Regions from separate parts of the Streptomyces sp. NPDC002476 genome, predicted to be linked through region 1. Evidence: riboswitches for the same ligand, from Rfam matches in the RefSeq annotation. Region 1 holds a riboswitch; each other region holds the start of a gene.
What was found. Region 1 has a riboswitch for cobalamin ahead of ACFYXM_RS21415 (cobalamin biosynthesis protein). Riboswitches for the same ligand answer to the same signal wherever they lie in the genome.
Positions count from the first base shown of each region.

Region 2: it holds a riboswitch for cobalamin, as region 1 does, so the genes downstream of both, ACFYXM_RS32700 (ABC transporter substrate-binding protein) here and ACFYXM_RS21415 (cobalamin biosynthesis protein) in region 1, are expected to answer to the same signal.
Region 3: it holds a riboswitch for cobalamin, as region 1 does, so the genes downstream of both, ACFYXM_RS22855 (prenyltransferase/squalene oxidase repeat-containing protein) here and ACFYXM_RS21415 (cobalamin biosynthesis protein) in region 1, are expected to answer to the same signal.

Region 1 covers NZ_JBIARH010000018.1:97,108-107,238, forward strand. The annotation lists gene ACFYXM_RS21390 (hypothetical protein) at 1-727, opposite strand, end outside; gene ACFYXM_RS21395 (alpha/beta hydrolase) at 912-2,039, opposite strand; gene ACFYXM_RS21400 (class II aldolase/adducin family protein) at 2,234-2,914, opposite strand; gene ACFYXM_RS21405 (anion permease) at 3,129-4,397, shown strand; gene ACFYXM_RS21410 (hypothetical protein) at 4,473-4,703, shown strand; cobalamin riboswitch at 4,886-5,018, shown strand; gene ACFYXM_RS21415 (cobalamin biosynthesis protein) at 5,163-6,239, shown strand; gene ACFYXM_RS21420 (cobyric acid synthase) at 6,236-7,777, shown strand; gene cobN (cobaltochelatase subunit CobN) at 7,774-10,131, shown strand, end outside.
Region 2 covers NZ_JBIARH010000048.1:545-10,675, forward strand. The annotation lists partial or broken gene ACFYXM_RS32670 (maleylpyruvate isomerase) at 100-387, opposite strand; gene ACFYXM_RS32675 (GNAT family N-acetyltransferase) at 399-1,139, shown strand; gene ACFYXM_RS32680 (hypothetical protein) at 1,504-1,878, opposite strand; gene ACFYXM_RS32685 (response regulator) at 2,563-3,264, opposite strand; gene ACFYXM_RS32690 (sensor histidine kinase) at 3,236-4,423, opposite strand; gene ACFYXM_RS32695 (alpha/beta hydrolase) at 4,851-5,993, opposite strand; cobalamin riboswitch at 6,266-6,448, shown strand; gene ACFYXM_RS32700 (ABC transporter substrate-binding protein) at 6,568-7,533, shown strand; gene ACFYXM_RS32705 (FecCD family ABC transporter permease) at 7,563-8,690, shown strand; gene ACFYXM_RS32710 (ABC transporter ATP-binding protein) at 8,687-9,538, shown strand; gene ACFYXM_RS32715 (ABC transporter substrate-binding protein) at 9,910-10,131, shown strand, end outside.
Region 3 covers NZ_JBIARH010000020.1:125,579-135,709, forward strand. The annotation lists gene ACFYXM_RS22830 (hypothetical protein) at 1-462, opposite strand, end outside; gene ACFYXM_RS22835 (ECF transporter S component) at 774-1,568, opposite strand; gene ACFYXM_RS22840 (ABC transporter ATP-binding protein) at 1,715-3,433, opposite strand; gene ACFYXM_RS22845 (energy-coupling factor transporter transmembrane protein EcfT) at 3,430-4,701, opposite strand; gene ACFYXM_RS22850 (SCO2322 family protein) at 4,698-5,375, opposite strand; gene ACFYXM_RS22855 (prenyltransferase/squalene oxidase repeat-containing protein) at 5,372-6,655, opposite strand; cobalamin riboswitch at 6,770-6,897, opposite strand; gene ACFYXM_RS22860 (MBL fold metallo-hydrolase) at 6,973-8,013, opposite strand; gene ACFYXM_RS22865 (RNA polymerase sigma factor) at 8,515-9,024, shown strand; gene ACFYXM_RS22870 (hypothetical protein) at 9,021-9,713, shown strand; gene ACFYXM_RS22875 (hypothetical protein) at 9,829-10,131, opposite strand, start outside.

The DNA of each region.
Region 1 (10,131 bases):
GGGCGGCGACGCAGATCTGTTCCAGCTTGACCCAGACCGCCCAGTTGCCGAGCGGGGTGAGGGTGGCGTGCCCGGTGCCGAGGGTGAGCGCGCCGACGGCGGCCAGTCCCTCCAGGGCCCAGTCGAGGAGCCGCGCGACCAGGGCGGCCGGGTGTGCGGCGGGAGCGGGGACGGCCGGTTCGGGCGACGGCTCGTACGGCACCAGGCAGCGCTCCTCGTGGAGTTCCGCGACGCGCTGTTCGAGCAGGTCCAGGAGGGCGGGCACGGCGACCGGGCCGGCCGACAGCTGGAGGAGCGAGAGCACCTGGGGCACCGCCTCGACGGTCTCGGCGACCGCGGTGACCTCGACGTCGTCCGGCGCCGGGTGGACGAGGGACCAGGCGTCGAACAGCGCCACCCAGCCGCGCAGCACGGCGGAGTCGTCGCGGTCCCAGGCGCGCAGGCGCCAGCCGGGGCGCGCGGTGCCGCCGTGCAGTTCCACGAGACCGGCGAGGCGGGCCCGGTCCCAGCCGGAGCACACCTGGGCCGGGGAGAGTTCCAGGGCCGCCGCGGCCCCTTCGAGCGCCTGGGCGGCCGGGGGCGGGGCGCCCGGGAGCGCACCGTCGGCCGCCCAGCGGGCGATCCGTACGGCTTCGGCGAGGACGACCCTCGCCTGGCGGGCCAGTTCCGCCCGGGGCGGGGTGCCCTCCGGGGGGCGGGGCGCCGGCCTGGTGCGCCGGGTGGTCACGGCCTTGCGAGCGGTGGCGAGGGGTCGCGGGCGGACAAGTCGGAGCCTGGAGTCGCGCGGGGTACGGGACGTCACGGAGAGCAGTCTTGCCCCTGACGGCCCGAAAGCCCAAACGGAACCCGGATTCCCGGTGGACGGGGTGGTGACGGGGCCCGGAACCAATCACCCGATCCCGCGCATCGGGTCACATGAGGGGCGTCAGGAAGCGCCGCAGGGTCTCCTCGTAGTGATCGGGGTCGGCGTTCCACATCGCCCCGTGCGGAGCCTGCGGCACGGTGCGCAGCGCGATCAGTTCCGGTCGGCGGGCGGCGAGGTCGCGGGACGGCTGCCAGGGCGCCAGGGTGTCGTCCGGGCCGTGGAAGATCAGTGTCGGGGCGCGCAGGTCCGACGCGAGGGAGCCGCTCAGGAGGCGGGCGCCGTGCAGTCCGGCCTGTCCCTGGGCGGCCCGGACGGCGAGCGGCAGCAGGGCGGCCGGGACGCCGCGGGCGGTGGCCAGGGCGCGCAGCGTGGTGGCCCAGTCCAGTACCGGGGAGTCGAGCACGAGGCCGCTGATCCGGTCGCGCAGCGCGGAGTCGACGGCCGCGTGCAGCGCCATCGAGGCGCCGGTGGACCAGCCGTGCAGGACGATGTTCTCCGCGCCGTAGCGGACGGCGAAGCGGATCGCCGCGTCCAGGTCGCGCCACTCGGACTCGCCGAGGTGGGCGAGTCCGTCCGGGGAGCGCGGGGCCCCGGGGTCGCCGCGGTAGGCAAGGTCGAGGACGGGCAGGTGCAGGTCGTGCAGGAACGCCATGAGGTTCATGGGGTGTTCCCTGGTGGTGCCGAGGCCGTGCACGGTGATGACCCAGGTGTCGCGGGCGCCCGGCACGAACCAGGCGGGCAGCGTCCCGAGTTCGCCGGGGATCTCGACGTCCTCGTGGTCGAGGCCGAGCGCCGAGGAAGGGTCCCCACTGTGCAGCTGGGGTGTGATCCGGACCTCGGCGCCGGGCTCCAGGCTTCCCCGGTCGACGCGTTCCAGTCTGCGCACGACGGTGTCGGGGGCGTGGTGGGCGCGCTCGACCACCGGGCCGACGACGGCGTGCAGGCCGTCGCCCTCCAGTCCGTACGTCCCGGGCCGCAGGGAGGTGAAGGAACGAGTCAGGGTGACCCGGCCGGCCGCCGTGGCGTGCACGGTCAGTCCCCGGTCGGCGGGCAGCGGCCGCCCGGACGGTGCCTTGAGGGCGGCGTCGCCCGCGTACCGGCCGGCCGCGACCGCTGCCGCACCGAGGCCGAGGATCGTGGTGACGGCCGCTGCCGTGACTGTTGCCGGGCGCACTGTTCCAGTCTGGTGGGGCGGGTCGCGCCCTGCCACCCGGACGGGTTCGCCCGGCGCCCGGCGGGGGACGGCACGGGCCGCCGTCGGGCGCGCGGCGGAAGACGAAAGCGGAAGGCGGAAGCGGAAGGCGAAACGGAAGGCGGAAACGGCCGCTCGGCGGGGGCGGAACGGGCCGTTCGCCGGGCCCGGCGGGGTCAGCGCGTCTGCCCGTATCCCTTCAGCGCCTCCCGTACGTCGTCCAACTGGGCCGGGGTGAGCAGGGCCGGGGACAGTCCGGGCACGGAGACGGCGGCGAGCCAGAGCCGGCAGAGCCATTCCAGCTGCGCGGTCCGGTCGTACGCCTCGTCCAGGGTGGCTCCGTGGGTGACGGTGCCGTGGTTGCGGAGCAGGCAGCCGGTGCGGTCGCGCAGGGCGTCCAGCATGTTCGCGGCCAGTTCCTCGGTCCCGTAGCGCGCGTAGGCCGCCACCCGCACCGGTCCCCCGAGCATGGCGGCGGCGTAGTGGATCGACGGGACCTCGGGGACCAGGGTGGAGACCGCCGTGGCGTGCACCGCGTGGGTGTGCACGACGGCCGCCGCGTCGGTGTTCCGGTAGACCGCGAGGTGGAGCGGGAGTTCGCTGGTGGGGGTCAGTACGCCGAGGACCTGGTTTCCTTCCGGATCGACACCGACCACGTCCTGCCGGCCGAGCCGGTCGTAGGGCACGCCGCTCGGGGTGACCAGGATCGTGTCGCCGACCCGGGCCGACACGTTGCCCGAGGTGCCGACGACCAGGCCGTCCGCCGCCGTCCTGCGGGCGGTGGTGACGAGATCGGCCCAGGCTTGTTCGATCGCACCTTGTCGCTGATCGCTCACGTCCCGTCGCTGATCGCTCATGACCGTGATCCTGTCAGCCCGCCGGGCGTACGTATACACGACCGACCGAAGGAACCACGAAGAGTGACGACGGGGCGCGGGCGGCGGGCACCATGGCCGCGAACCGCCCCGAAGCGCCCCCAGGGACACCATGAAGCCCCGCTCAGTTCATCTCCCGTTCACCAAGGTTGCCTACCGTCAACCTGCCAATGACGTCGAACGATTGCCTGGGTAAATGGAACACATCACGCTGCTTCTCGCGATTGTGATCGTGACAGCTCTAGTGTTCGATTTCACGAACGGTTTCCATGACACCGCCAACGCGATGGCCACCACCATCTCGACCGGCGCACTCAGACCGAAGACCGCGGTGGCCATGTCCGCCGTTCTCAACCTCGTCGGCGCGTTCCTGTCCGTGGAGGTCGCCAAGACGATCTCCGGCGGGATCATCAATGAGGACGGGCTGCGCACGGAGGTCATCTTCGCGGCACTCGTCGGCGCCATCCTGTGGAATCTGCTGACCTGGCTGGTCGGACTGCCGTCCAGCTCCTCGCACGCCCTGTTCGGCGGCCTGATCGGCGCCGCGGTCATGTCGGCCGGCTGGTCCTCGGTCAACGGCGGCACGGTCGTCACCAAGGTGCTGATCCCCGCGGTCGCCGCCCCGATCGTCGCCGGGTTCGCCGCGCTGCTGGCCACGCGGCTGACGTACCGGATCGGCGGGAAGATCCGTGACGAGGCCCAGGAGAAGGCCACCGCCAAGGGCTACCGCGCCGGTCAGATCGCCTCGGCCGGACTGGTCTCCCTCGCCCACGGCACCAACGACGCGCAGAAGACCATGGGCATCATCACCCTGGCCCTGGTCACCAGTGGTGTGCTGCACCCCGGCGCCAACCCGCCGGTCTGGGTCATCGTCTCCGCCGGTACGGCCATCGCGCTCGGCACCTACCTGGGCGGCTGGCGCATCATCCGCACCATGGGCAGCGGCCTCACCGACCTCAGGCCGCCGCAGGGCTTCGCCGCCCAGACCAGCGCGGCCACGGTCATCCTCGCCTCCTCGCACCTCGGTTTCTCCCTGTCCACCACCCAGTCCTGCTCCGGCGCCGTGATGGGCGCGGGCCTCGGCCGCCGGGGCGGCGTGGTCCGCTGGTCCACCGCCACCCGGATGTTCGTCGCGTGGGGCCTGACCCTGCCGGCCGCGGGCCTGGTCGGCGCGGGCGCCGAGCTCCTGACCAAGCAGGGCACCTGGGGCGTCGTCGTGGTCGCGGCGCTGCTGGTCGTGGGCTCCGGCTCGATCTGGCTGATCTCGCGCCGCAAGCCGGTCGGCCACGGGGACGTCGCGCCCTCGGAGAGCGCCGTCGAACCCGCGGGCGTCGTCACCACGGCCATCGCCGCCGTCAGCCCGCCGCCCACCGCCGCAGCGCAGGACCTCATGACCATCATCCCGGCCACGCCCGCCGCCGCGGCCGCCGCCGCCCAGGACCCGGCGCGTCCCGCCGCCGTCTAGGGCGTGTTTCGAAAGTGCCGTGACCGGCACCGGACCGGTCACGCGGACCGTCCGCAGACCGTCTAAGGAAGCAGCATGAAAATCGACTGGGCAGCCCTCGGCTCCGTCTTCGGTGTCTCCCTCGTCGTCACCGTCGCGCTGGTGGGCGTCTTCACCCTCGGCATCGTCGGTCTCGCCAAGCAGCCCGAGGCGGCGGCCCAGGGCGGCTCCGGCGGCTCACGGGTACTGGCGCGCGCGGGCGCGTACGTCTGCTTCGTGCTGTGCGCGGCGGCGGTCGCGTACGGGATCTATCTGATCGTCGCCTGAGCCCTTCCCCTCGCACCTCCTTTTCGCAGCCCCGACGGGCCGGACGCACCTCGCGTGTCCGGCCCGTCGACGTGTCCCCGTCCCGATGTGGGCCTCAGCACACTGCCCCGCCGCAGGTCAACGGCGGGTTGACGGGCGTTCGCAGAGCGTGGTGGACTGCCGGAGCCATTTACGGCGACAGCAGAGGAAGCCGGTGCGAATCCGGCGCGGTCCCGCCACTGTCACCGGGGAGCGGTCCCCCACACCGGGAAGTCACGGCGCGCGCGAGCGGGCTGGAAGGCCGGGGGAATCGCGGATCCGGGAGCCAGGAGACTCTCGTCGCCGGTCACGTCGAACCAGGGCGCGGACCCTGAGTGAGGACATTTCGCCATGCCTGGCAGCCGTGCGTCCCTTGCCCCGGCGCTCTCGCCGAGAGCCGCCCGTACGAAGGTCCTCCGAGGCACGACGGCCGGCTGAGCCATGCGTGCCGATCGCGTATTCGCGTACGGCGCCACGGCCGGTCTGATCGGCGATCTGCTGCTCGGTGACCCCCGCAGGGGGCACCCGGTCGCCGCCTTCGGGCAGGCCGCGGCGGGCGTCGAACGCCGTCTGTGGCGCGACCACCGCGGGTGGGGCGCGCTGCACACCCTCGTCTGCGCCGGAGGCGCCGTGGGCGGTGCGGCGCTGCTCAGCCGTGCCGCACGCCGTCACCCCGCCGCCTCCGTCGCGCTGACCGCGGCCGCCACCTGGTCCGTGGTCGGCGGCACCTCGCTGGGGCGGGAGGCACGGGCCGTCGGCGGCGCCCTGGCCGTCGGGGACGTCGCGGTGGCCCGGGAACGCCTGCCGCATCTGTGCGGACGCGACCCGCACTCCCTGGACGGGCCGCAGATCGCCCGCGCCGTGGTGGAGTCCGTGGCCGAGAACACCTCGGACGCCGTGGTGGGCGCCCTGGTGTGGGGGGCGCTGGCCGGTGTGCCCGGCCTCGTCGGCTTCCGCGCGGTCAACACCCTGGACGCGATGGTCGGCCACAAGTCGCCCCGCCACCGGCGCTACGGCTGGGCCTCGGCCCGCCTCGACGACCTCGCGGGATGGCCGGGCGCCCGGCTGACCGCCGTGCTCGCCGTGGTCGCCGGCGGACGGCCGCGCGAGGCGGTACGGGCCTGGCGGGCCGACGCGGCGAAGCACCCGAGCCCCAACGCGGGCCCGGTGGAGGCGTCGTTCGCGGGCGCGCTGGGCGTGCGCCTGGGCGGAACGCTGGCGTACGGGGGCCGGGTGGAGCACCGCCCGGTGCTGAACGGGGAGACGGGCCGGGCGGTGGAGACCGCGGACATCGAGCGCGCGGTGCGGCTCTCGCGCCGGGTGGGCCTGCTGGCCCTCGGTGTGTGCGTGGCCACGCGGCTGGGCGCGGGTCTCGCCGCGCGACGGCTCGCGGACGTACGGGGCACGGGACGGGGACGGATCACGGGCGCGCGGCCCGCGGGCATGGGCGGCGCCGCCGCGGGGGCCGCGCGGCTCCTGACCGCGAAAGGCCCGAGCGCAGGACGGAGACGGACATGAGCGGCGGACTCCTGGTCGCCGGGACCACCTCGGACGCGGGCAAGAGCGTCGTCACGGCGGGCATCTGCCGCTGGCTCGCGCGCCGGGGCGTGAAGGTGGCGCCCTTCAAGGCGCAGAACATGTCGCTGAACTCCTACGTCACCCGGGAGGGCGCCGAGATCGGCCGTGCCCAGGCCATGCAGGCCGCGGCCGCCCGGGTGGAGCCGTCCGCGCTGATGAACCCGGTGCTGCTCAAGCCCGGCGGGGACCGCTCCAGCCAGGTCGTCCTGATGGGCAGGCCGGTGGGCGAGATGAGCGCGCGCGGTTACCACGGCGGACGGCAGGAGGCCCTGCTCGGCACGGTCGTGGACTGCCTGGAGCGGCTGCGGAGCACGTACGACGCGGTGATCTGCGAGGGGGCCGGAAGCCCGGCCGAGATCAATCTGCGGCGCACGGACATCGTGAACATGGGCATCGCCCGGGCGGCGCGCTTCCCGGTGGTGGTGGTCGGGGACATCGACCGGGGCGGCGTCTTCGCGTCGTTCTTCGGTACGACGGCGCTGCTCTGCGCCGAGGACCAGGCGCTGGTCGCGGGCTATCTCGTGAACAAGTTCCGCGGCGACGTGTCGCTGCTGGAGCCGGGCCTGGAGATGCTGCGCGAGATCACCGGCCGCCCGACCTACGGGGTGCTGCCCTTCGCGCACGGCCTCGGCATCGACGAGGAGGACGGGCTCCGGGTCTCGCTGCGCGGCGCCGTGCGCGAGTCGGTGATCGCGCCGCCGCACGGCGAGGACGTACTGCGGGTCGCGGTGTGCGCCGTGCCCCTGATGTCGAACTTCACCGACGTGGACGCGCTGGCCGCCGAACCGGGCGTCGTCGTCCGCTTCGTGGACCGCGCCGAGGAGTTCGCCGACGCCGACCTCGTCGTCGTGCCCGGCACCCGGGGCACGGTCGGGGCGCTGGCCTGGCTGCGCGAGCGCGGGCTCGCCGACGCCCTGGCCCGGCGTGCCGCCGAGGGCCGGCCGGTGCTCGGCATCTGCGGCGGCTACCAGGTCCTCGGCGAGCACATCGAGGACGAGGTCGAATCCCGGGCCGGGCACGTCGACGGGCTCGGGCTGCTGCCGCTGCGTGTCCGGTTCGACCGCGAGAAGACCCTGGCCCGGCCCGTCGGGGAGGCGTTCGGCGCGCCGGTCGAGGGCTACGAGATCCACCACGGCGTCGCCGACGTGCGCGGCGGCGAGCCGTTCTTCACCGACGGCCGGGGCCGCGCCCTGGACGGCTGCCGGGCCGGAGCCGTGTGGGGCACCCACTGGCACGGCTCGCTGGAGAGCGACGTGTTCCGCCGCCGTTTCCTGACCGAGGTGGCGCGCGCCGCGGGCCGGCGTTTCGTCCCCTCCCCGGACACCCGTTTCGCCGAGCTGCGCGAGGAACAGCTCGACCGCCTCGGCGACCTGATCGAAGAACACGCCGACACCGGCGCGCTGCTCCGGCTCATCGAGTCGGGCGCGCCGTCCGGACTTCCCTTCATCGCCCCCGGAGTACCTGGAGCACGCGTATGAACGCCCCCACGAGCACCGTGCTGTTGCTGTCGACCGCCGACACGGACCTGCTCGCCGCCCGCGCCTCCGGCGCGCCCTACCGGATCGGCAACCCCACGCGTGTCGACGTGCACGAGGAACTGCCCGCGCTGATCGCGGGCGCCTCCGTCGCCGTCGTCCGGCTGCTCGGCGGCAAGCGTGCCTGGGAGGACGGCCTGGCCGTGCTGCGGGCGTCCGGCATCCCGACCGTGCTGCTGGGCGGCGAGACCGTGCCGGACGCGGAGCTGATGGCCGAGTCGTCCGTGCCCGCCGGGGTCGTCGCGGAGGCGCTGCGCTACCTGGTGGAGGGCGGTCCGGGGAACCTGGTGGAGCTGACCCGTTTCCTCTCCGACACGGTGCTGCTGACCGGTCACGGCTTCGCCGAACCGCAGCGGATGCCGGAGTGGGGCGTGCGCGGCGACCGGGAGTTCGCCGAGGGCCGTCCGACCGTCGGGGTGCTGTTCTACCGGGCGCACGAACTGTCCGGGAACACCTCGTTCGTGGACGTGCTGTGCGAGGCCGTCGAGGCGCGCGGCGCCAACGCCCTGCCGGTGTACTGCGGTTCGCTGCGCGGCGCGGACGCCGGTCTGTACGAGCTGCTGGGCCGGGCGGACGCCCTGGTCGCCACGGTCCTGGCGGCGGGCGGCACGCGCGCGTCGGACGCCTCGGCCGGGGGCGAGGAGGAGGCATGGGACATCGGCGCGCTCGCGGAGCTGGACATCCCGGTGCTCCAGGGCCTGTGCCTGACCTCGTCGCGCGCCGCGTGGGAGGCGTCGGACGCCGCGCTGTCCCCGATGGACGCGGCGATGCAGGTGGCGATTCCCGAGTTCGACGGCCGGCTGATCACCGTGCCGTTCTCGTTCAAGGAGCAGGGCCCGGACGACGTGCCGGTGTACCGGGCCGATCCGGAACGGGCCGCGCGCGTCGCCGGGATCGCCGTGCGGCACGCCGCGCTCCGGCACAAGCCGAACGCCGAGAAGAAGCTCGCCCTGGTCTTCACCGCCTATCCCACCAAGCACTCCCGGGTCGGCAACGCGGTCGGCCTGGACACGCCCGCGTCGGCGGTGCGGGTCCTGGACGCCCTGCGCGGCGCCGGATACACGGTCGGCGGATATCCGGACAACGGCGACGAGCTGATCCACCGTCTCATCCAGGCCGGTGGCCACGACGTGGAGTGGCTGACCGAGGAGCAGCTCGCGGCCGCCCCCGCGCGGGTGCCGCTGGCCGACTACCGGGCCTGGTTCGGCACGCTGGACCCGGAGTTGCGGGGCTCGATGCTGGAGCACTGGGGGGAACCGCCGGGCTCGCTGTACGTGGACGGCGACGAGATCGTCCTGGCCTCGCTCCGGTTCGGGAACGTGGTGGTGCTGATCCAGCCGCCGCGCGGCTTCGGGGAGAACCCGATCGCGATCTACCACGACCCGGACATGCCGCCGTCGCACCACTACATGGCGACGTACCGCTGGCTGGAGAACTCGTTCGGCGCGGACGCCGTCGTGCACATGGGCAAGCACGGCACGATGGAGTGGCTGCCGGGCAAGGGCCTGGGCCTGTCCGCGGGCTGCGGACCGGACGCGGTGCTGGGCGAACTCCCGCTGGTCTACCCGTTCATCGTCAACGACCCCGGTGAGGGCACCCAGGCCAAGCGGCGCGGGCACGCCACGGTGGTGGACCATCTGGTGCCGCCGATGGCGCGTGCCGACACCTACGGCGACCTGGCCAAGCTGGAGCAGCTGCTCGACGAGTACGCGCTGGTCAGCGATCTGGACCCGGCGAAGGCCCCGGCGGTGCGGGCGCAGATCTGGACGCTGGTGAAGGCCGCCGAGCTCCATCACGACCTGCATGTCGACGAGCAGCCGGACGACGACGCGTTCGACGAGTTCGTCATGCACATCGACGGCTACCTGTGCGAGATCAAGGACGTGCAGATCCGCGACGGCCTGCACGTCCTGGGCGGCGGCCCGGTCGGCGAGGCGCGGGTCAACCTGGTGCTGGCGGTGCTGCGCGCGTCCCAGGTGTGGGGCGGCACGGCGAACGCTCTGCCGGGTCTGCGGGCCTCGATCGCGGCCCACTTCGGGCTGAGCGAACGGGAGTTGCTGGCCGAGCCGGGCGCCCCGGTGAAGGTGCCGGCGGAGCTGACCGGACTGGTCGACGGTCCGGCGCGCACCGGCGCGGACGCGATCGATCTGCTGGAGAAGCTGTGCCGCCGCCTCGCGGAGGGCATGGAGGAGCGCGGCTGGGACGTGGCGGGCGCGGCGCGGCTGGTGCGGGAAACGCTGGGCCACGAACTCCCGGACGCCATCGCCGTGCTGGGCTTCGCGTGCGAGGAGGTCGTG
Region 2 (10,131 bases), on a different contig from region 1:
CTCCCCTCCCCGGAACATCCTCCGCCCCGCCACGCCGATCAGCCGATGACGAGCGGGAGTCGAGCGGCCGTCTCGCCCGGTTCGGCTCGCTGAGTGTCGCAGGACGTACGCGGAGAGGAAGTCGCCGCCGGTGAGCATCTTGTCCTGCGTGGCCGCCCGGAGGCCCGGGTCGGCGAGTCCGGCGGCCCGGCCCGCGGCGGAGCCGACGTCGCCGAGGTGGTGCTTCAGCAACCGGGGTTCCTCGTAGGCGGCGGCCGGCCGGACGATCAGCGCGTCGAGCGGGTCGGCACCGGTCGGCGGCGTACGGGTCACGTCCCAGTACGTCTCCGCGTCGTGGGTCGGCTGCGTGTCGGCGGGGGTCGCGAGGGTGATCAGGACGTCCTGGGACGGTCTTCCGGGTGGAACTCGACGGAACGGTGGCCCCGGACCGTCGTGGCGAGGGCATCGGCAGCGCGCTGCCGACATGGCAGGAGGCCCGTGGCCTCCAGCATCTCGTTTCCTGCGACGCCGCCCTGCCCGGGTGGCCGGCCTCGGGCGCGGACGACCGAGCCACCCGTACGATCCGGCTCCTGGAGGCGCACGGCTACGAGCGTGCCCGGTGGTGGCTGGAGCCGGAACGCGACCTCGTGGCGCCACTCGCCGAGCCGCCTTCCCCTTCGGGGGTGCGGCTCGTGCCCTACGGCGAGGAGTGGAGGGAGCGGGCCAGGTCCGCGCTGAACGACGCCTTCCGCGACCACTGGGGCAGCCAGCCGGTCACTGTCGCCGAATGGGCCGCCGGTGACCGCCTGAAGGCGTTCCGACCGGACCTGTCCGTACTCGCCGTCGCCCCCGGCGCGCCCGGCGCATCCGCGGGCGAGCGCGTCGTCGGCCTCGTCCTCGTGGACGTGTCGCCGGAGGAATGGCCGCTGCGCGGGGGTCCGTTCGGATACATCTCGGCCGTGGGGGTACGACGGGAGGCACGGGGGCAGGGGCTGGCCCGCGCCATGCCGGCCCACGTGCTGCGGACTCTGCGGACCGACGCTCTGGGCCGCGCCGTGCCGGATGTCGACTCCGAGAGCCCCACCGGCGCCCTGGGCCTGTACCGGAGTCTGGGATTCACCGTCACCGACCACTCGGTCAGTCTCGTCAAGCGCTTCTGACCTCACGGGCCCCTGAGGCCCGTGAGGCCCTGGGTCTCCTCAGGCCCTGGGACTCGTCCGCCCCCGGATCGCGGGCCCTCACGGCCGGGCCGCCACCGACCGCGCCTCCCGAGGCGTCCCGCGGCACGGCCCGCGGTGCGGCCTCCGCAGCCGGTCGACGAGGTGGGCTTCCGGCGGCGGCCGGAGACGTCCGGCATCTCGCTGCGCGGTGCCGACAACCTCGTCCACTTCACCCGCGAGGCCCGCAAGGCGTTGCTCGGTGAGCCGGACGCCCCCCTCGGTCCGCCCGCTCACCGCGGCAGGCGCTGGGCGCGGGCCCGTCGACTCACGGTCGCGGGCCCGTCGGCTCACGGTGGTGGGCCCTTCAGCTCGCGGCCGCGTGCTCGTCGGCCGTGGTCCCGATCCTGGCGGTCCTGCTGACCCACTGGGAGAGGGTGAGCTGCGTGGCCCCGGCCGAGTGTGCCCGAACGCGTCGGCAGGGTGCGCCCCGGCGCTGCCCGGCCCCGCCATCGGTGCCCGTCCCCTGGTTGCGGACGGCGCGGTCGGCCAGCGCGTCGCGGAGGAGCAGCAGGTGTGCGGGCGGAGCGCGGAAGTCGTCCCTGGCCCGGTGCGTGAGGGGGGTCGCCGCGTGGCCGTGGCCGCCCGCCGTGACTGCCGTCTCGGGCGCGGGGACCTTGGGGGCGGGCGCCTCGGCAGGTCGTTCGTCGATCGTGCTGCGCTTCTTGGTTGCAGTGGACATGGGAGGGGGTCCTTCCTGTGCTGCGGCGCCGGTCGCGCGGCCGTCGTGGCAGTGGTCCGGGCGCGGGAATCGCGCATGGGAGTCGTGGTGGAGGGGTGGTTGATCACCGGGCGCGGGCGACGGTTCCGGGAGACGCCTCCCGATGGCCGTGCGTTCTGCGGACGGTGTCGGAGGCAGGCCCTGGTCGCTGTGGGTCCGCAGGTCGGATACCCCGGAACCGAGGAGTGACACTCCGTACGCGGTGCGCCGCCCGGACGAGCGGACGCGATCGGTGGTGTCCGACGACGGAGCCGCCCGACCGGTCGGGACGGGCTGGGCGCCCATCGGGGTCGCCTCGACCGCCGGGCCGGTGGAGCGGCCGACGGGAGCGGATCCCGTGCCGGTGAAGCGGCGTACGACAGTGGATGCCGGGCCGGTGACGCCGGTCGCGTCATCCGTTTCGTACCGCTCGGCCGGGCCCTGGGCTTCGATCATGGCGACACCTCCGTTCGCCATCCCACTGTCGCCCGGAGAAGGCCCCTCGCGCGTCGTCCCGCCGCAGCGATTCCGACTACCACGGCTGCGGTATCCGGTCCCCCCGCCTACCACCGGCCCGAACGGCCCGGCGGCAGGGCATCACGCCGATGTCCGCGCCCGGGTCCACGGCCTCTCCCGTGCCCGGCCCCCACACTCCCGGAAGTGCGACTACGACTGCATGGACGGCTGCGAAGGCCCCGGTTCCGTCGTGGGACTCACCAGGCCGCACTGGTACGCGATGACGACGAGCTGGGCCCGGTCCCGGGCCGCCAGCTTGGTCATGGCCCGGTTGACATGGGTCTTGGCGGTCAACGGGCTGACGAACAGGTGCGCCGCGATCTCGTCGTTCGACAGCCCCAGTGCCACCAGCCCCACGACGTCGCGTTCCCGGCGCGTCAGGCACTCCAGCCGCTCGTGCACGCCCGCCGGGCACGGATCCGGCTGGGCGAGGAAGCGCCCGATCAGCGCACGCGTCGCCGACGGGGACAGCAGGGCCTCGCCCGCGGCGATCGTACGGACGGCGTCGAGCAGTTCCTCGGGCCGGGCGCCCTTGCCGAGAAAGCCGCTCGCACCGGCGCGCAGCGCCTCGGCCACGTGCTCGTCGTCCTCGAAGGTGGTGAGGATGAGCACCTTCACCTCGGTGAGGTTGTCGGACTCGCTGATCAGCCGTGTGGCTTCGAGACCGTCCATCTCCGGCATGCGGATGTCCATCAGGACCACGTCGGGGCTCTGCGCACGGGCCAGGTCCAGTGCCTCCTGCCCGTTGGACGCCTCCCCCACCGTCTCCATGTCGTCCGTGGAGTCGAACAGCATCCTGAACGTGCCCCGCAGCAGGGCCTGGTCATCGACAAGCAGCACGCGGATCGTCATGCCCGTCCCTTCTCTGTGGTTCGCCCATGACCGGGCCGGGGCGCAGCGGCAGCTCGGCCGTCACGGTGAAGCCGCCCTCCGGGCGGGCACCCGCGTACAGCCGCCCACCGACCGTGGAGGCGCGCTCGCGCATCCCGATGAGCCCGTGGCCCGTCCCCGGACGGGCCGGGTCGGCTCCGGTCCGGCCGTCGTTCTCGACGGTGATCGTCAGCCGCTCGGGGCGGTAGTGCAGGAACAACCGGGCGTGGTCGGCCCCCGCGTGCTTGTGCACGTTGGTCAGGGCCTCCTGCACGATGCGGTAGGCGGCCAGGTCGACCGCCGGAGCGAGCGGTTCGGCGACGCCGTGCCAGCTGTGGCTCACGTTCAGTCCGGCTCGCTCGAACGATGCCAGGAGCGCCGGTACGCGGGCCAGGCCGGGCATCGGGTCGCGGGGCGTCACCGGGTCGCCGGACTGCCGCAGCAGCCCCACGGTCACGCGCAGTTCGTCGAGCGCGGAGCGGCTGGTGTCCCGGATGTGCTCCAGTGCGGCCAGGATCTGCTCCGGCCGCCGTTCCACGAGGTGGACCGCCACGCCCGCCTGGGCGTTGATGAGGGCGATGTGGTGGGCGACGATGTCGTGCAGTTCGCGCGCGATCCGCACCCGCTCGGCCGCCACCCGCTGCTGCGCCTCCTGCTCGCGCGTGCGCTCCGCGTGTTCCGCCCGTTCCTCCACCGCGGCCACATAGGCGCGGCGCGAGCGCACCCCGTCACCGATGGCTGCGGGCAGCACCGTCCACGCCAGCATCGCCGCGTTGTCCGGGGCCAGCCAGGAACGCGGATCCCATAGCACGGCGACGCCCACCAGGATGGCGACCGACGACACCGCCGAGATCCAGGTCACTCGCCGGTCGGTGCGCGCGGCGACGGTGTAGACCGACACCAGGACGGGGCTGATGACCAGCGGACTCTCCCGGAATCCCAGCAGCTGGAAGGCCACCCCGCAGCCGACCGCCACGGCCAGTACACCGACCGGGTGACGGCGCCGCCACACCAGCGCGGTACAACCGGTGCCCGCCAGCACCACCGCCTGCCAGCGCAGGGAGAAATCGCGCTCGTGCGGCACGATCGAGGCGGCCACGACGGACAGGACGAACAGCACGACCAGGACCAGTGCGTCCATCACACCGAACCGGGACCGTTCCCCCCTTCTCCGACCACTGCTCACCGCCATGGCACCACCGTAGGGTCGACGACCGCATCGGGCATCGTCACGCGGGACGGGCCCCGCGGCCTCCCCCGTCCGTCCCCCCGCCCCCGGCCGCCGTCCCCGGGACCCGTGTCCGCCCACGCCCCGGGCCTCCGACGCGCGGTTGCCGCCCGTACGCCGGACCGCCGCCCGGCGCCCCGGCCGAGGCGCCGGGCCCGTCGTCACGATCGCCCGGCCGGAGGCCCCGACGACTCCATTCGGCCGACGCCCGACCGGCATGACGACGGCCGACCGACGTGACGACGGACGGCGGGGGTCCCTGGGCCCGACCGCCCGTCACGCCCCGCGTCGGCCACTCCCCCGCGGGCCGTCGGTCCCTTCCGCACCGCTTCCTGTCGGTTCAGACGCCCTTCGCCGGCGCGACCCGGCCCGCCCACGGCGACAGTTCGGCCGTCAGCCAGCGGAAGACCTGGGGCACCTGGCGCTTCCACAGGCCAATGGTGTGCGGCCCGGTCACCCGGGCCACCACCACCCGTGTCGGGGCTGCCGCCGCGCGCCGCAGCGCGAGGCCGTCACGGTAGCCGTCTTCGCGTCCGCCCGAGAGATACAGCGCGACGCGCGGAGGGGTGGTCGCATGGCGCAGGATCCACAGCGGGTTGTTGGCCCGCCGCAGCTCCGGGGCGCGGGCCGTGAGGGAGACCCGTTCGGCGGCCGGGTCGTTGTAGCCGGACAGGCCCACCGCGGCCCGGTACCGGTCGGGGTGGGCGAGTGCCATCTTCACGGCGCAGTGCGCCCCGGCCGAGTAACCGGCCACCGCCCACCCCTTCGCGCCGCTCCGTGCGCGGAAGGTGTCGATCACCATCTGCCGGACGTCCACGCTGAGCCATGACTCGGCGTCCACGACGCCCGGCACATTGGCGCATCCGGTGTCCTGACCGGCCAGCAGATTGGTGCGGGGTGCGACGAGAATGAACGGGGCGATCTCGCCGCTCCGCATCCGGGCCTCCAGCTGCGACTGCACCCGCAGGCTGCTGAACCACGCCTTCGCCGAACCGGGGAAGCCGCCGAGGAGTTCGACCACGGGGAACCTCCGGTGCCGGAAGGCCGGCTGGTCGTACTGCGGCGGCAGCCATACGTACACCTCGCCGCGCACCCCCGACACCCGCCCGCGCAGTTGGGTGACGCGGACGTTCCGTCCCATCCGGGCGTCGTGCACCGGGTCGAACTCCTGGACGACCTTCGGCTCGTTCGCCAGGTCCTTGTGACTTCCGAGTCCGTCGCGTCCGAGGTCCGGGGCGGCGACGACATGGTGTCCGGTGCCGAGCAGATCGGCCCAGTTGTCGTACAGACCATTGGTGTTGTTGACCACCACGAAGACACTCAGCACGGCCGCCCCCTGCGCGAGGACGACCATCGCGAGACGGCTCGCGCCTCGCACCACGGCGGGACCCCGTACCCGCCCCCACAGCAACAGGGGAAGCAGCACACTGACGATGGCCAGCGCGATCGTGGCCAGGAAGAAGGGTGTCCCCGTCAGGCTCATCACGCCAGTGAGGATGTCGCACACAGCACGATGGTTTACCCTCTTTTCCACCTCTTTACGTCGGACGCGAGGCACCGGGAACCTCGTGTTGACGCCGGTCACTCCCGTGCCTTCGGCGACCGGCACCCCCGCGCCTTCGACGCCGGTCGCTCCCGGCCTCCCGCATCACGCGCCCCGGCCGCGCCGGGAAGGGGCGGGAACGGCCGGGAGACGGGCCCCGGTTCCCCGGCGTGCGATCACTCACATGGGCGCCCTCTGTGCGCCGACCTCGGACAAACGTAATATCGGCAGGTCATCGCCGCGACGGGAGACAGGAAGCCGGTGCGAATCCGGCACGGTCCCGCCACTGTGACCGGGGAGTGCAACCCTTCGACATGCCACCGCGCGCCGCGCGGGAAGGCGGGGGGAACGTCGATCCGGGAGTCAGGACACTGGCCTGTCGCGGGCCCGTTTTGAGGAGCGCGGACTCCCCAGGAGGCTCTACGTGTATTTCGGCATACCCCGCCGCCGCCCCTGCTCTCCCCCTGCCCGCACCCGGCGCACCCGGCGCGCCCCGCGCGTCGTCGCCGGGGTCATGGCCCTGGCCACCGCCCTGCCGGCCGCCGGCTGCGGCACCGCCGACGACTCCCCCGGGAAACCGAAGGCCGGTGCGTCAACGGTCGAGGGCTTCCCGGTCACCGTCGACAACTGCGGTGTGAGAACGACGTACGACAAACCGCCCTCGCGCGTGGTCACCATCCATCAGCACCCCGCGGAACTGCTGCTCGCCCTGGGGCTGAAGGACCGCATGGCCGGTACCGCCTTCCCGGACTCGGCCGTTCTGCCCGAGCTGCGGAAGGACTTCGCGGCCGTACCCGAACTGGCGAAGCGGGAGCCTTCCTTCGAAACCGTCCTGGACGCGGAGCCGGACTTCGTCTACGGCGGCTACGGCAGCGCGTTCGCCGAGAACGAGGGCCGGTCGCGCAAGGCGTTCGCCGAGGCGGGCATCGACACCTACCTCAACCGGGAGTACTGCGGCAAGAAGCGGGTGACGATGCGGGACACCTACGACGAGATCCGCACCATCGGCGACGTCTTCGGCGTCCCGGACCGCGCCTCCGCGCTGGTGGCCGATCTGAGGGGGCGCGTCGACAAGGCCGTCTCGGCCGTGGGGAAGAGGCCCGACGTGCCCGTCTTCGTCTACGACAGCGGCGAGAAGACCGCCTTCACCGCGGGCGGCAAGGGGCTGGGCAACGACCTGATCGACCTGGCGGGCGGCCGGAACGTCTTCGCGGGCCTCGACGACGTCTTCGGGGACGTCTCCTGGGAACAGGTCGTGGCCCGCAAGCCCGAGGCCGTGATGGTCTACGACTACGCGGGCTCCGGCAGCGTCGAGCAGAAGAAGCGGTTCCTGCTCTCGCAGCCCGCCCTCGCCGACGTCCCGGCCATCAGGAACAAGCGGTTCGTGGTCCTGCCGCTGACCGCGACCCTCGTCGGCATCCGGTCGGCGTACGCGGTCGACGGCCTGGCGCGCGGTCTGCATCCCGAGAGCTTCCGGTGACGGGAACGGGGACGGGAACGGGAACGCCCGTGAAGGCCGCCCCGCCCGACGGGACGACCGAGGGGACGGCCGGCGGAGCGAGGGCGTGGCTCCCGCGCCGCGGCGGCCGGTCGGGGCGCGTACCCCTCCCCTTCGCGCTGACCGTCCTCGCGCTGCTGCTGGTGGTCTCCGCCACTGCCGGCCTGGCCATCGGCTCGGTGCACGTGCCGCCCGGCCAGGTGTGGGGCATCGTGACGCACGCGCTGGGCGCCGACTGGCAGGAGCCGTCCTGGACCCGCGCCCGGGAGACGATCGTCCTGGACGTGCGGGCACCGCGGGTGCTGCTCGGTGCCGTGACCGGCGCCGGGCTGGCCGTGGTGGGCACCGCCATGCAGGCCCTCATCCGCAACCCGCTGGCCGAGCCGTACCTGCTGGGCGTGTCCTCCGGCGCGTCGCTGGGCGCGGTCTCGGTGATCGTGCTCGGCGTGGGCGTGCTCGGGCCCGTCTCGCTGCCGGCCGCCGCGTTCGCCGGCGCCCTCGGCGCGCTGCTGGTGGTGTACGCGACCGCGCGCACCGGCGGACGCATCACCTCGGTACGGCTCGTGCTGTCCGGTGTGGCGACGGCGTCGGTGCTCACCGCGGTGACGGACCTGTTGCTGCTCACCACCGGCCGGGGCCACGAGGCCCGTGCCGTCCTCGCCTGGACCCTCGGCGGCCTCGGCGGCGTCGGCTGGGACACGCTCTGGCTGCCGGGTGGCGCCCTGCTGCTCGGCATCGCCGTCCTGCTGGTCCAGGCACGGAACCTGAACCTGCTGCTGGCGGGCGAGGAGTCCGCGGGCACGATGGGACTCGACGTGGCCCGGTTCCGGGCCCGCATGTTCGTCCTGCTGTCCCTGGTCACCGGCGTCCTGGTCGCGGCGACCGGGCCGATCGGCTTCGTCGGGCTGATGCTGCCGCACACCGTGCGGCTCGTCGTCGGCGGCGACCACCGTCGCGTCCTGCCGACGGCCGCCCTCGGCGGAGCCGTCTTCCTGATCTGGGCCGACATCGCCGCCCGCACGGTCGCGGCGCCCTTGGAACTTCCCGTCGGGGTGCTCACGGCGCTGTGCGGAGGCCCCTTCTTTCTCTGGCTCATGCGCCGTGACGCCCGGCGGAACGACGAACGGGGAGCGGCATGAGCGACGCGGCCGAACGCGCCGTCGGTGGCGGCGCCGCCCTGTCCGTCGACGGGGTCACTCTGTCCGCCGGTGCGCACCGCCTGGTCCGGGACGTCTCCCTGACCGCCCGCCCCGGCGAGGTCGTGGGGCTGGTCGGCCCCAACGGCAGCGGCAAGTCCAGTCTGCTGCGCGCCGTCTACCGCGTGCTGCGACCCGACACCGGACACGTACGGGTCGACGGGACCGACGTCTGGCGCCTGCCCGTACGCACACTGGCCCGTACTCTGGCCGCGGTGGTCCAGGAGCCCGTCGCCGACTTCGACCTGACAGTGCGTGAGGTGGTCGCCATGGGCCGTACCCCGCACAAGGGCCTGCTCGACGGCGACACCGCACAGGACGCCCGGCTGATCGCTTCGGCCCTCGCGTCCGTGGACGCGGCCTTGCTCGCCGACCGTTCCTTCGACGGGCTCTCCGGTGGCGAGCGCCAACGTGTGCTCATCGCCCGCGCCCTCGCCCAACAGCCCTCGCTGCTCGTCCTCGACGAACCCACCAACCATCTGGACATACGCCACCAGCTCGACGTCCTCGGCATCCTGCGCCGGCTCCCCGCCGCCGTTCTGGTCGCGCTCCACGACCTCAACCTCGCGGCGTACTACTGCGATCGCCTCTACGTGCTGCGCGGGGGCGAGGTCGTCGCGTCCGGCCCGCCCGCAGAGGTGATCACCGCAAAACTGCTGCGCGAGGTCTACGAGGTGGCGGGCGAGGTCGTCGTCCACCCCCGCACGGGAGCGCCCCATGTGACCTTCCTGCCCGGGGAACAGGGACCCCGCCGGACCACGACGGCCCGGGGGGACGAGCCCGTTCCGTGAGCGGGCCGGGTCGCGCGAGGCGGCTTCACTCCCGCCTTCGGCGCGGCGGCGACCGGCCGTCGCCGCCTGTTGCCGCACGGCGCATCCACCCTTCTCCCAGGGCGTGTTCGCCGTTCGGCCGATTACCGTTCACCAAAGCGGAAGCTGACTGTCAGTCACCGTGCATACAATTCCTGTCGAACACCGAGTCCCGGCAGTCCGCTCGGTCCGCACCAACACGCCCGACCGGGCCGAGTGTCTGGGTCGCGGCGTGCGCAGTACTTCCTGACCCGATCCGGTTGCCCGGGGAAACCCTCGCGGCCGGCTGACAGTATGGAGCACTTTCCGTGATGGATCGTACGAGGCGGTCGAGCACTCTGATCGTCGGGGGAATGACAGCGGTGCTGCTGACGGGTTGCGGCTCCGAGGACCAGATCTGGCCGTCCGAGAGCAAGGACAGGATCGTCGTCGGGATGTCCGACGGCATCCTCGCCACCGACCCGGCCTCGGGGTACGACCCGGGGTCCTGGCTTTTGTTCAACAACGTGTTCCAGTCCCTGCTGAGCTTCCCGCCCGCTTCCTCCACCCCCGTGCCGGAGGCCGCGGAGGAGTGC
Region 3 (10,131 bases), on a different contig from region 1:
GGGAGGAGAGGAAGGAGGCGGAGGCACGGTCGGGGGCGTGGCCGGGACAGGCGGCACGATCACGGGCGGCGTGCTCATGCGCGCGCTCCCCGTCGTCCGCACCGTCATCTCCTTGCGCGGATGCGGCAGAGTGATCTCGGGAGCGGGAGCGGGAGCAGGAGCAGGAGCAGGAGCAGGGACAGGGACGGAGCCGGGAGCCGGACCGGAGCCGGGAACCGGGCCGGGGGCGGCGGTTTCGCCGGGTGCCTCCGCGGGCGTCCGCTGCTTCCGGCTCAGCAACTCCCGGGCGAGCGAGCGCGCGTCATGGCGGCCCACGGTGCGTCGTGCCGATCGCACTTCGCGTTCGTTCAGGCCCATCAGGTCCGCGATGGATCCGTCGTCGCCGACCGTGACGGCGAACGCGGCCAGCGTCCGGCTCCGCTCCGCCTGCGCCGCGTCCAGCAGAGCCTGCGCTCGGCGCATGCGTTCGTCGCTGACGCAGAAAGCTTCCGCCAGGACTGTGTTCCGATCCCAGAAATCACGAGGTTCCACGTATGTGACAACGCTCCGGCCGCTGACGGGAACGGATGTCAGAGCAAAATGCGCCTATATGGACCAACGGGTAATTAAGTCGTCCAAGTAAGAGAAAATCAGGCTTTTGCCAGGTGTTGACGCGGTGTGAAATGTCCCGAAAGCCCTGAAATCCGGGGGAAAGCAGAGGAAAATCAAGGGAACGACGAGGGAGCGACCGTCACCCTACCCGGTCATGGAGGTCAAGCGGATGCGCAGGCTCCTCACCCGTCAGGGGCGTCGAACGTGCCCCGCGCGTCGAAGGCGGCCCGGCGCGTGGCCCGGCGCAGCGCCTTCAGCAGTGCCGAGCCGAGGGCCAGGGTCAGCACCACGGTCAGGACGGCCCGGCCCAGGTCCCAGCCGAGCGAGGTCGCCGCGCAGTAGGCCAGGAACCGGACCAGGTTCTCGGACAGGGGATCACCCGCGTGGTACGAGATCCCCGAGCCGGTGCCGGGCACGATCGTCCATCCGTACAGGTTCATCACCGTGCCGTACGCGAACGCCGCCAGGAATCCGTACCCGGCGAGCATCAGCAGCTCGGCCCGCCCGCGCAGCCGGTCCGGGCCCGGCAGCAGACCCGCACCCATGGTGAACCAGCCCATCGACAGCATCTGGAACGGCATCCACGGCCCCACCCCGCCGGTCAGCAGTGCCGACGCGAACATGGTCACCGAGCCGAGCACGAATCCGAAGCCGGGGCCGAGCACCCGGCCGCTCAGCACCATCAGGAAGAACATCGGCTCCAGGCCCGCCGTGCCCGCGCCGAGCGGGCGCAGCGCGGCACCGACCGCGGCCAGCACCCCCAGCATCGCCACGGCCTTCGCGTCCAGCCCGGAGTCGGCGATCATCGCGACGACCACGCCGACCAGCAGCGGCAGCAGCGCGGCGAACAGCCACGGCGCGTCCTGGGAGTGCGCGAGACCGGAGCCCGCGTCGGCCAGCAGCGGCCAGCCGAACGCGACCACGCCGATCGCACTGATCAGCACGAGCGCGGCGATCGCGCGCGGCCCCAGACGCATCGGCCGTACCGTCCGGTCCGACCGCCGCGCGTGCCCGGTGAGGGCCTTGCGCCCCGTCCGGGCCGGGCCGTCCACTCGCTCCACAGGGCCTGCGGGTGCGCGACGCCCGTCCGCCACCTTCGCCGCCCGTCCCTCGTGCCCGCTCGTCACCGCTCCTCCAGCGCGTCACGGACCTGTGCCACGGTCAGCCACTCCTGCGGGGCGAGGACCTTCGCGGTCTGCGGGGCGAACGCCGGGGAGGAGACCACCACCTGCCGGGTCTCCCCGTCCGCGACGACCTCCCCGTCGGCGAGGATCACCACCCGGTGCGCGAGGTCGGCGGCGAGTTCCACGTCGTGCGTCGCCAGGACGATCGCGTGCCCGTCGGCGGCGAGCCCCTGCAGCACCCCGGTCAGCCGGGCCTTCGCCGCGTAGTCCAGACCGCGGGTCGGCTCGTCCAGGAGCAGCAGCGGCGGACGCGCGGTGAGCACCACCGCCAGGGCGAGCGCGAGCCGCTGCCCCTCGGAGAGATCGCGGGGATGGGCGTCGTCCGGCACACCGGGCAGCAGCTTCGAGACCAGCTCCCGGCAACTGCCCGCGGCGGCGCCCGCGTCGGTGTCGGCGGCGGCGCACTCGGCGGCGACCGTGTCCGCGTACAGCAGATCGCGCGGTTCCTGAGGTACGAGCCCGACCCGGCGCACCATCTCGCGCGGCGGCGTGCGGTGCGGGGTCCGGCCACCGACGAGGACGGTGCCCGCGGTGGGTTCGACCATGCCGACGAGCGCGCCGAGCAGGGTGGACTTGCCCGCGCCGTTGCGGCCCATCAGGGCGACCGTCTCGCCCGGGGCGACGGAGAGCATGACCCGGCGCAGCGCCTCGACGCGCCCGCGCCGCACGCCGAGGTCCTCGACCCGGGCCGGGACATCGGCGGCGGGCCCGGCAACGGGCGTCGCCGTGCGCGTGCCGCGTCCCAGCAGCCGGGCCAGGGCGCCGCGTCGGGCGGGGGCGGGCGCGGCGGGCAGCGGGGACACCAGGGTCCGGGCCGGGGCGGGCGCGGCGGGCGGTCGCCGGTCCGCGAGCTGTTCGCGCAGGCCGGCGGCGCGGCGCCGGGCGTCACGGACCGACAGCGGCAGCGGCTCCCACCCTGCCAGCCGACCCAGCGCCACGACCGGCGGACGGACCGGGGAGACGGCCATGACATCGGCGGGGGCGCCCATGACCGCGGCGGCGCCCGGCGACGGCAGCAGGACGACCTGGTCCGCGTACTGCACCACCCGTTCCAGCCGGTGCTCCGCCATCAGGACCGTGGTGCCCAGGTCGTGCACCAGTCGTTGCAGCACGGCCAGCACCTCCTCGGCCGCCGCCGGGTCGAGCGCGGACGTCGGCTCGTCGAGGACCAGGACCTTCGGATGCGGGGTGAGCACCGAACCGATCGCGACCCGCTGCTGCTGCCCTCCCGAGAGCGTGGCGATCGGCCGGTCCCGCAGCCCGGCCAGGCCCAGCAGGTCCAGGGTCTCCTCGACCCGCCGCCGCATCACGTCCGGGGCGAGCCCCAGCGACTCCATCCCGTACGCCAGCTCGTCCTCGACCGTGTCGGTCACGAAGTGGGAGAGCGGGTCCTGGCCCACCGTGCCGACCACGTCGGCGAGTTCGCGCGGCTTGTGGGTACGGGTGTCGCGCCCCGCGACCGTGACCCGGCCGCTCAGCCTGCCACCGGTGAAGTGCGGCACGAGACCGGAGACGGCCCCCAGCAGCGTCGACTTGCCGACCCCGGACGGGCCGACCAGCAGCACCAGTTCGCCCTCGGGAACGGTCAGATCGACCCCGGACAGGGTGGGGCGCTCCGCCCCCTCGTACCGCACCGAAACCTGCTCGAACCGGATCACTGGTCCTCCTCGGGACTCGGCCGCGTCTTCGAACCGGCGCCCACCGGCGGCGGAACGGGGGCCACCAGCGCGGGCAGCAGCCCCACCAGCACCGCCGCCGCGGGCCACAACGGGAGCACCGGCGCGGTCAGCGGTACGACCCCCGGGTGCAGCGCCTCCGCGTCGACACCGCCCGCCCAGATCATGGCCACCGCCACCACGACCCCCGAACCCGCCACCAGCCAGGCCCGCGCACCCCACCGGTCGGGCCGGTAACGGGTACGGACCGACCGGGCACCGCCCAGGCGCAGCCCGGCCGCCGCCGCGACGAGCCCGGCGACCAGCAGCGGCAGCCCGTACACCGCGCCCTGCGCGGCCAGCAGCCCGTACGTGCCCGCGCACACCCCGAGCAGCCCGCCGAGCGTGAGCGCGTTCGTGGTGCGCCGGACGGCGGGCGGGACCTCGGCGGTACGCCCGTAGCCGCGCGCGTCCATCGACGCGGCCACCGCGACCGACCGCTCCAACGCGCCCTCCAGGACCGGCAGTCCGATCTGGAGGACCGCCCCGACACCGCGGGTCGGGCGGCCCCGCAGCCGTCGCGCGGTGCGCAGCCGCGCCACGTCGGCGACCATGTTCGGCGCGAACGTCATCGCGACGACGACGGCGACCCCCGCCTCGTACAGCGCGCCCGGCAGCGACTTCAGCAGCCGGGCCGGGTTCGCGAGCGAGTTGGCCGCGCCGACACAGATCAGCAGGGCGGCCAGCTTCGCCCCGTCGTACAGCGAGAAGACCAGCTGCTCGGCGGTGACCCGGCCACCGATCCGGACGCCCTGCGCCCAGTCGGGCAGCGGCACTTCGGGGAGCGTGAACAGCGGATGCGTGCCGGGGATCGGTGAGCCGAGGAGGACGGAGAAGACCAGCCGCACGCCGACGACGAACAGCCCGATCCTGATGAACGCCCCGTACGAACGGGCCCAGGGCGCGTCCGTGCGGCGCGCGGCGACCACATAGCCCGCGACCCCGACGAGGAGTCCGAGCAGCAGCGGGTTGGTGGTGCGGGAGGCGGCGGTGGCGAGGCCCAGCGCCCACAGCCACCACGCCCCGGCGGGCAGGGCGTTGCTCCGGTTCGCCTCGGGTGCGCGCAGCAGCCGGTCGGCGGTGCGGGGGGCGCGGGTGGCACGCGCAGGGGTGACGCCGGTGGTGCGGGTGGGGCCGGTCGCCCGACGGCCGGTGGCCGGGCGGTCGGGTGCCCCGTCCCCGGTCGCCGGGCCGCTGGTCGGAGTGGTCATCCTCGGCGGCGGCGGGCCTGCACGACCGCGGCCGAGCCGAGGACGACGACGGCGCCGGCCCCGAAGAGCATCCCGGCGGACGGTCCGCCGCCGCTGGAACCGTCGGCGGACGCGGCGGACGTGGCGGGGGCGGACGCGGCGGGCTTCTTGTGCCCGTCGCCCGACACCTGCTCGCCGCACCCGGAGGCCGGGTACCCGGAGATGGCGCACAGCAGCGCGTTGCCGTCGTAACGCAGCGGCTTGGCCACCGCGGCGAGCGCCTCGGCGGTGCTCGCGTCCGGAGCGACCACGGCACACGCGGTCCGGAGCGCGGGCGGGGTCCGCCCGTCCGGAGCGTCCGCCGCGGTGCCCGGGTCGATGACGAGCGCGACCCGCTTGGACCCCTTCTCGGCAGGGGTGTTCGCGCAGATCTTCGCGAAGCCGGGGGCGTGGCGCGGCCGGGCCGCGTCCTGGGAATCCTCGCTCACCGAGAACCGGAAGCCCTGCACGGCACCGTCGTCCGGCCGGACCAGGGCGGGGCCCTGGGTGGCGTACGCCCAGCCCTCGCCCGAGCCCTCCCAGAACGACCAGTACCGGTAGCCGGCCGCCTGGGCCTCTCCCGCGCCCAGCACGGCCAGCAGCACCCCGCTCAGCACCGTCAGCACCGCGGCGGCGGCCCCTCCCGTCCGCCTCACAGCTGCTGGTTCTTCCGGCGGCCGCTGATCAGGAAGCCGACGCCCGCACCGACGACGAGGCCGATGCCGACGAACCACCACACGCCGCCGATCACGTCGTCGCCGCTGTGCACCCGGTCCTTCTCCGTGGCCTCGTACCCGGTGTCGGCGGACGGGTCGGGGGTCGTGATGGCCGCGGGCTTCGGACCGGTCGCGTTCAGCTTGTCGACCAGGTTCACGCCGCCGAAGTCGCGGGCGTCGTTCCCGGTCGCGTGCGCGGCCAGGACCAGCTGCGCGTAGGCGGCGGGGCCGTTCTGCTCGGCCCAGGCTCCGGAGTTCTTCTTCAGCCAGGCCACGGCCTTGGCGGCCTTGTCCTGGTGGCCCGAGGCGGACAGCGCGACGACCGCGTCCGCGGTGTTGCCGATGTCGGGCTGCGGGGCGGAGTCCTCGGCGCCCGGCATCGGGGCCAGGTCGAGATGGCCCTTCGCGGCGAGGGCGCCGGCGAGGTAGTGGGCGCCGTTCTGGGCGGCCTGCTCGGGGGTGAGGGCCGAACCGGAGGCCGCGGGGCGGCAGCTGGTCCCCTTGGCCGCGGCGTTGTTGCCGGTGGCCAGGGCCTTGCCCATGGTGCCGAGCACGGCGGCGGCGGTGGCGTCCGCGTTGGCCGTGAGCTTCCCCGCCTTGTCCGGCTGGTACGCGAACGCGCCGCCGTCCTTCTCACCGCACGGGATCGAGAGCGCGAGCAGCGGATCGTACGGGGACTTGCCGTCGGGCGTGACGATGTCCGCGAGCCGCTGCCCCTGCCGGGCGAGAGCGCCGATCACGAGGGAAGTGGAGTTGGCGTCGCTGGGCGCGCCTGCCGTGTAGCCCCAGCCGCCGTCCTCGTTCTGCACGGACTTCAGCCAGCGGACCGAGTCGTTCACGGTCTCCGCGTGCCCGCCGATCTCGGCGAGCGCCTGCACGGCGACCGCGGTGGCGTTGGTGTCCAGCACCGTCTTCGCATCGCACGGCTTGGAGGCGTCGGGCCGGTACGCGGCGTAGGCGCCGTTGGCACACTGCTGGCCGATCAGCCAGTCCACCGACTTCGCGGCGGGCGTCACGCCTTCGACCCGCTGCGCGAGGAAGGCCAGCGACTGCCGCCAGACACCGTCGTAGGTGGGGTCCTTCGTGCCGTACAGCCCGGCGGGCAGTGCGGCGGACGGCGTGGGCGACGGGGACGGCGCCGCGACCGCGACCGGGGCGGCCGCGCAGAGCACGGCGGCCGTGGTCGCGGCGAGCGTTGCCGCGCTGCGGCGTACGGTCATGGCGGGCGGGGCCTCTCCTGTGCGGGGATCCGGACCGGGCACAGGCACGCTCACGCACCAGGCTCCGACTCCGTATACCTCGACGGTGCCGACCACCGGGGTTCCGGTGGTCCGAGCCGGTCACAACCGCGTCCAGGGCATTCCGACTCACCGTCCACGGGACGGCTCACGGCTGCGTGGTCAGTGCCGGATTCGCACCGGCTTCCCCCTGTACGCGCATGATGACGACCCACTCACTCTACCGGGCGACCCTCGGGCCCCTTCCGGGGTGCCCGCCGTCAGGCTGCGGCACACGTCCCTCGTACGTGCGTGACGGGTCACACGGAGATGTACGTCACGGGGTCGCTCCCCGCCACCGCCTCGGCGCGGCCCAGCTTCACCAGCCGCCGCAGATGCGCCTCGGCCTCCGCGACCGCGATGTTGCGCGAACCGTGCGGGATCCGCTCCCACGGCCGGTTCCACTCCATCCGCTCGGCCAGCTCCCACGGGGTCAGCGGGGTGGACAGCAGCCCCAGGAGCCCCGCCAGCCGCTCCTCGTGGTGGTCGAGGAGCTCCCGTACGCGCCCGGCCGCGTCGGTGAACGCGTACTGGTGGGCGGGCAGCACCTCCGCCACCCCGAGCCGGCCCACGCGCTCCAGGGAACCGAGGTAGTCGCCCAGGGGATCGGTGACCGCGTCGGCGTCCGGGTCCTCGTAGAGCCCGATGTGCGGGCTGATCCCGGGCAGCAGGTGATCCCCGGAGAACAGCCGCCCCCGCCCGGGCAGACCGGCCGGATGGTTCTCCTCCAGATGCAGGCAGACGTGACCGGGGGTGTGGCCGGGCGTCCAGACCGCCCGCAGTCGCCGCCCCGCCAGGTCCAGCAGCTCGCCCGGCACGATCTCCCGGTCCGGCAGCGCGGCCCGCGCCCCGGGCAGGGTGCGCATACGCCCCCGGTCCGCCGCCGCGGCCCGCAACGGCGCGAGGTGCGCCTCGGGCGCGCCGACCGCGGTGAGCTTGGCGACGAGGTAGTTCAACCAGGTGCCCGGCTCCGACTCCCGGGTGCGGCGCACGATCTCGGCGTCCGCCGCGTGCATGGCGATCCAGGCCCCGGACGCCTCGCGCACCTGCCCGGAGAGGCCGTGGTGGTCGGGGTGATGGTGGGTGATGACGATGCCGTGGATGTCGGTGACGGCCACGCCGACGGCGGTCAGCCCGGCGACGAGCGTGTCCCACGCCTCCGGATCGTCCCAGCCGGTGTCGACCAGGACCGGACCGCGGTCGGTGTCGACGACGTGGACGAGGGTGTGCCCGAGGGGGTTGTCCGGGATGGGCACCTCGATGCTGTGCACGCCCCCGCCGTGATCGGTCACCTGCGTCATGGCTCCCCTTTTCCCACTGCCCGGTCCGCTCACCGGACGTACGGCCGTGCGGCGCGGCACGGTGCGGTGCGCTGCGCTGCGCGCCGCCCACTGACCACCCGACCACTGTAACGAGAACTTGTTCCAGTGGTAGCCCTGGTCGACCATCTCCCGGGCGCAGTTGACGCACACCCCCGGGCCGGCTCGGATGGGCATCCGGGACAGCCCTTAGTGCCGCTCCCGGCAACGTTCGCCCCGTCGCGTCGCCCGGTAATTCCCCGAGCTCTCGACTTCGTTCGAGCAGGGAGGCCCCATCCGAGAGCTTGCGGCCGCCTTGCGATCGCACGCACCGGACGACGCTCCTTCCGGGCAAACCTTGCCGGTCACGGCACTAAGGGCTGTCCCGTAATCCGTGGCGTCGGTAGGCCGGGAAGGACGCGCGCGGACCGGGCCGGGGAAGAAAAGCGCGGAAAATCTCCCTGGCTCTGTAAGGATTCGCCCCGCGCATGACATGTACGGGGTGTGGAGAGCAACCAGACCGTGAGGGATTCGGGCCGGAGTGCGGGGTTCACCGCGTTGTACGCGCGGGAGTACCCCCGGGTGCGCGCCTTCGCGCACCGCAGAACGGGGGACCGGAGCGCGGCCGAGGAGATCGCCGCCGAGGTGTTCCGGATCGCGTGGGAGCACGTGCTGAAGGGCGGTGAGGCGACGCCCGGGTGGGTGTTCGTCACCACTCGGAACGTGCTCGGCAACCACTACCGGGCCACCGCCAGGCTGACCGAGCTGCACCGGCGGATCGGTGAGGAGATCGGCCGCGCTCCCGCGTCCGCGGAGGACTCGGCGGTCCTGGACACCCTCGACCGGCTGGCGGACCACCATCGCGAGGTGCTGCTGCTCAGCTACTGGGACGGCCTCTCCGCGGCGGAGGCGGGCCGCCTGCTCGGCTGCGGTGCTCCCGCCGTCTGGGTCCGTCTGCACCGGGCGCGCAAGGCGTTCCGTGAGCTCTACATCTCGTCCCGGGAGTCGGTATGAAGCGTTCGCAGTCCAAGCAGGTCAAGAAGTCCGCGATGTCCGCCCAGGGCGTCGCCTCGCTGATCCGGCACGCCGATCCGCTGCCGACCGGCGCGTCGGAGGAGGGTCTGTCGTCGCGTGCCAGAGGAGAGTTGGGCGTCCTGGTGGGCGAGGCCCGTCCCGTCCCGCTTGCCCGGCGCCCGCGTCGGCGTGGGGTGCTGATCGGGGCCGTCGCCTGCGGCGCGGCCGCGGTGGTGGCGGCCGTCGCCGTGCTCGCGGCCTCCGGGCCCGACGAGCCGAGCGGCGGACTCGTCGCCGATGAGCCCGACTACCCCTCGACGGCCCGGCTGGAGGGCGCGGCCGACCTCATCGTCCGGGCGAAGCTGGGCGAGGGCACGGAGCGGACCGTGGACGACATCACATCCACGGAGGCGCCCGCCGAGGTGCTGGCGACGGCCAAGGGCACCGCGCCGGGCGGGCGGGTCACCGTCTCGTACATCCCGCCCGGCTCGGGCGTGTCCGAGACGGCCGCGCTCGAGGCGGGGGAGGAGTACGTGTTCTTGCTGGAGCGGCAGGATGACGGCCGGTTCACGCTGGTGAACTCGGCCCAGGGGGCCTACGGCGTCAGCGGTGACAGGGCCGTCCCGGCCGGGGACAACGCGGTGAAGCTGAGCCCGGGGGTCCTGAAGGCGCTCCGGCTGACCGGCTGACCGGGGGCTCTGGAGATGCTCCGGCCGACCGGCCGGCCGGGGCCTGGTGACGCTCCGGCCGGTCGGGTCGGGAGCGGGCGGAAGGGGTGCCGCCCGGTGGGCGGCACCCCTTCGGTCACTTGGCGCGGGCCGCGCGGTCCTTGAGACGCGGGACGGTGCCCGCGTCCCCGAACCCACCGTCCCCGGTGGGCTTGATCTGCCCGCCCGCGTCGACGGTGTACAGCGCCTGTTCGGGGTTGAGCAGGTCGTACGGCGCGGCGGCGTCGTGCTTGGCGAGCATCAGCACGTACTGCGTGCCGTTGTTCGCCAGGGTGGTGGTGTGCTTCTCCTTGTAGGTGACGTCGCCCAGCGTGCCGCCGAGCTGGCTCACCTCGACGGTGTCGCCAGGCTTCACGTCACCGGACAGCACCTCGGAGAC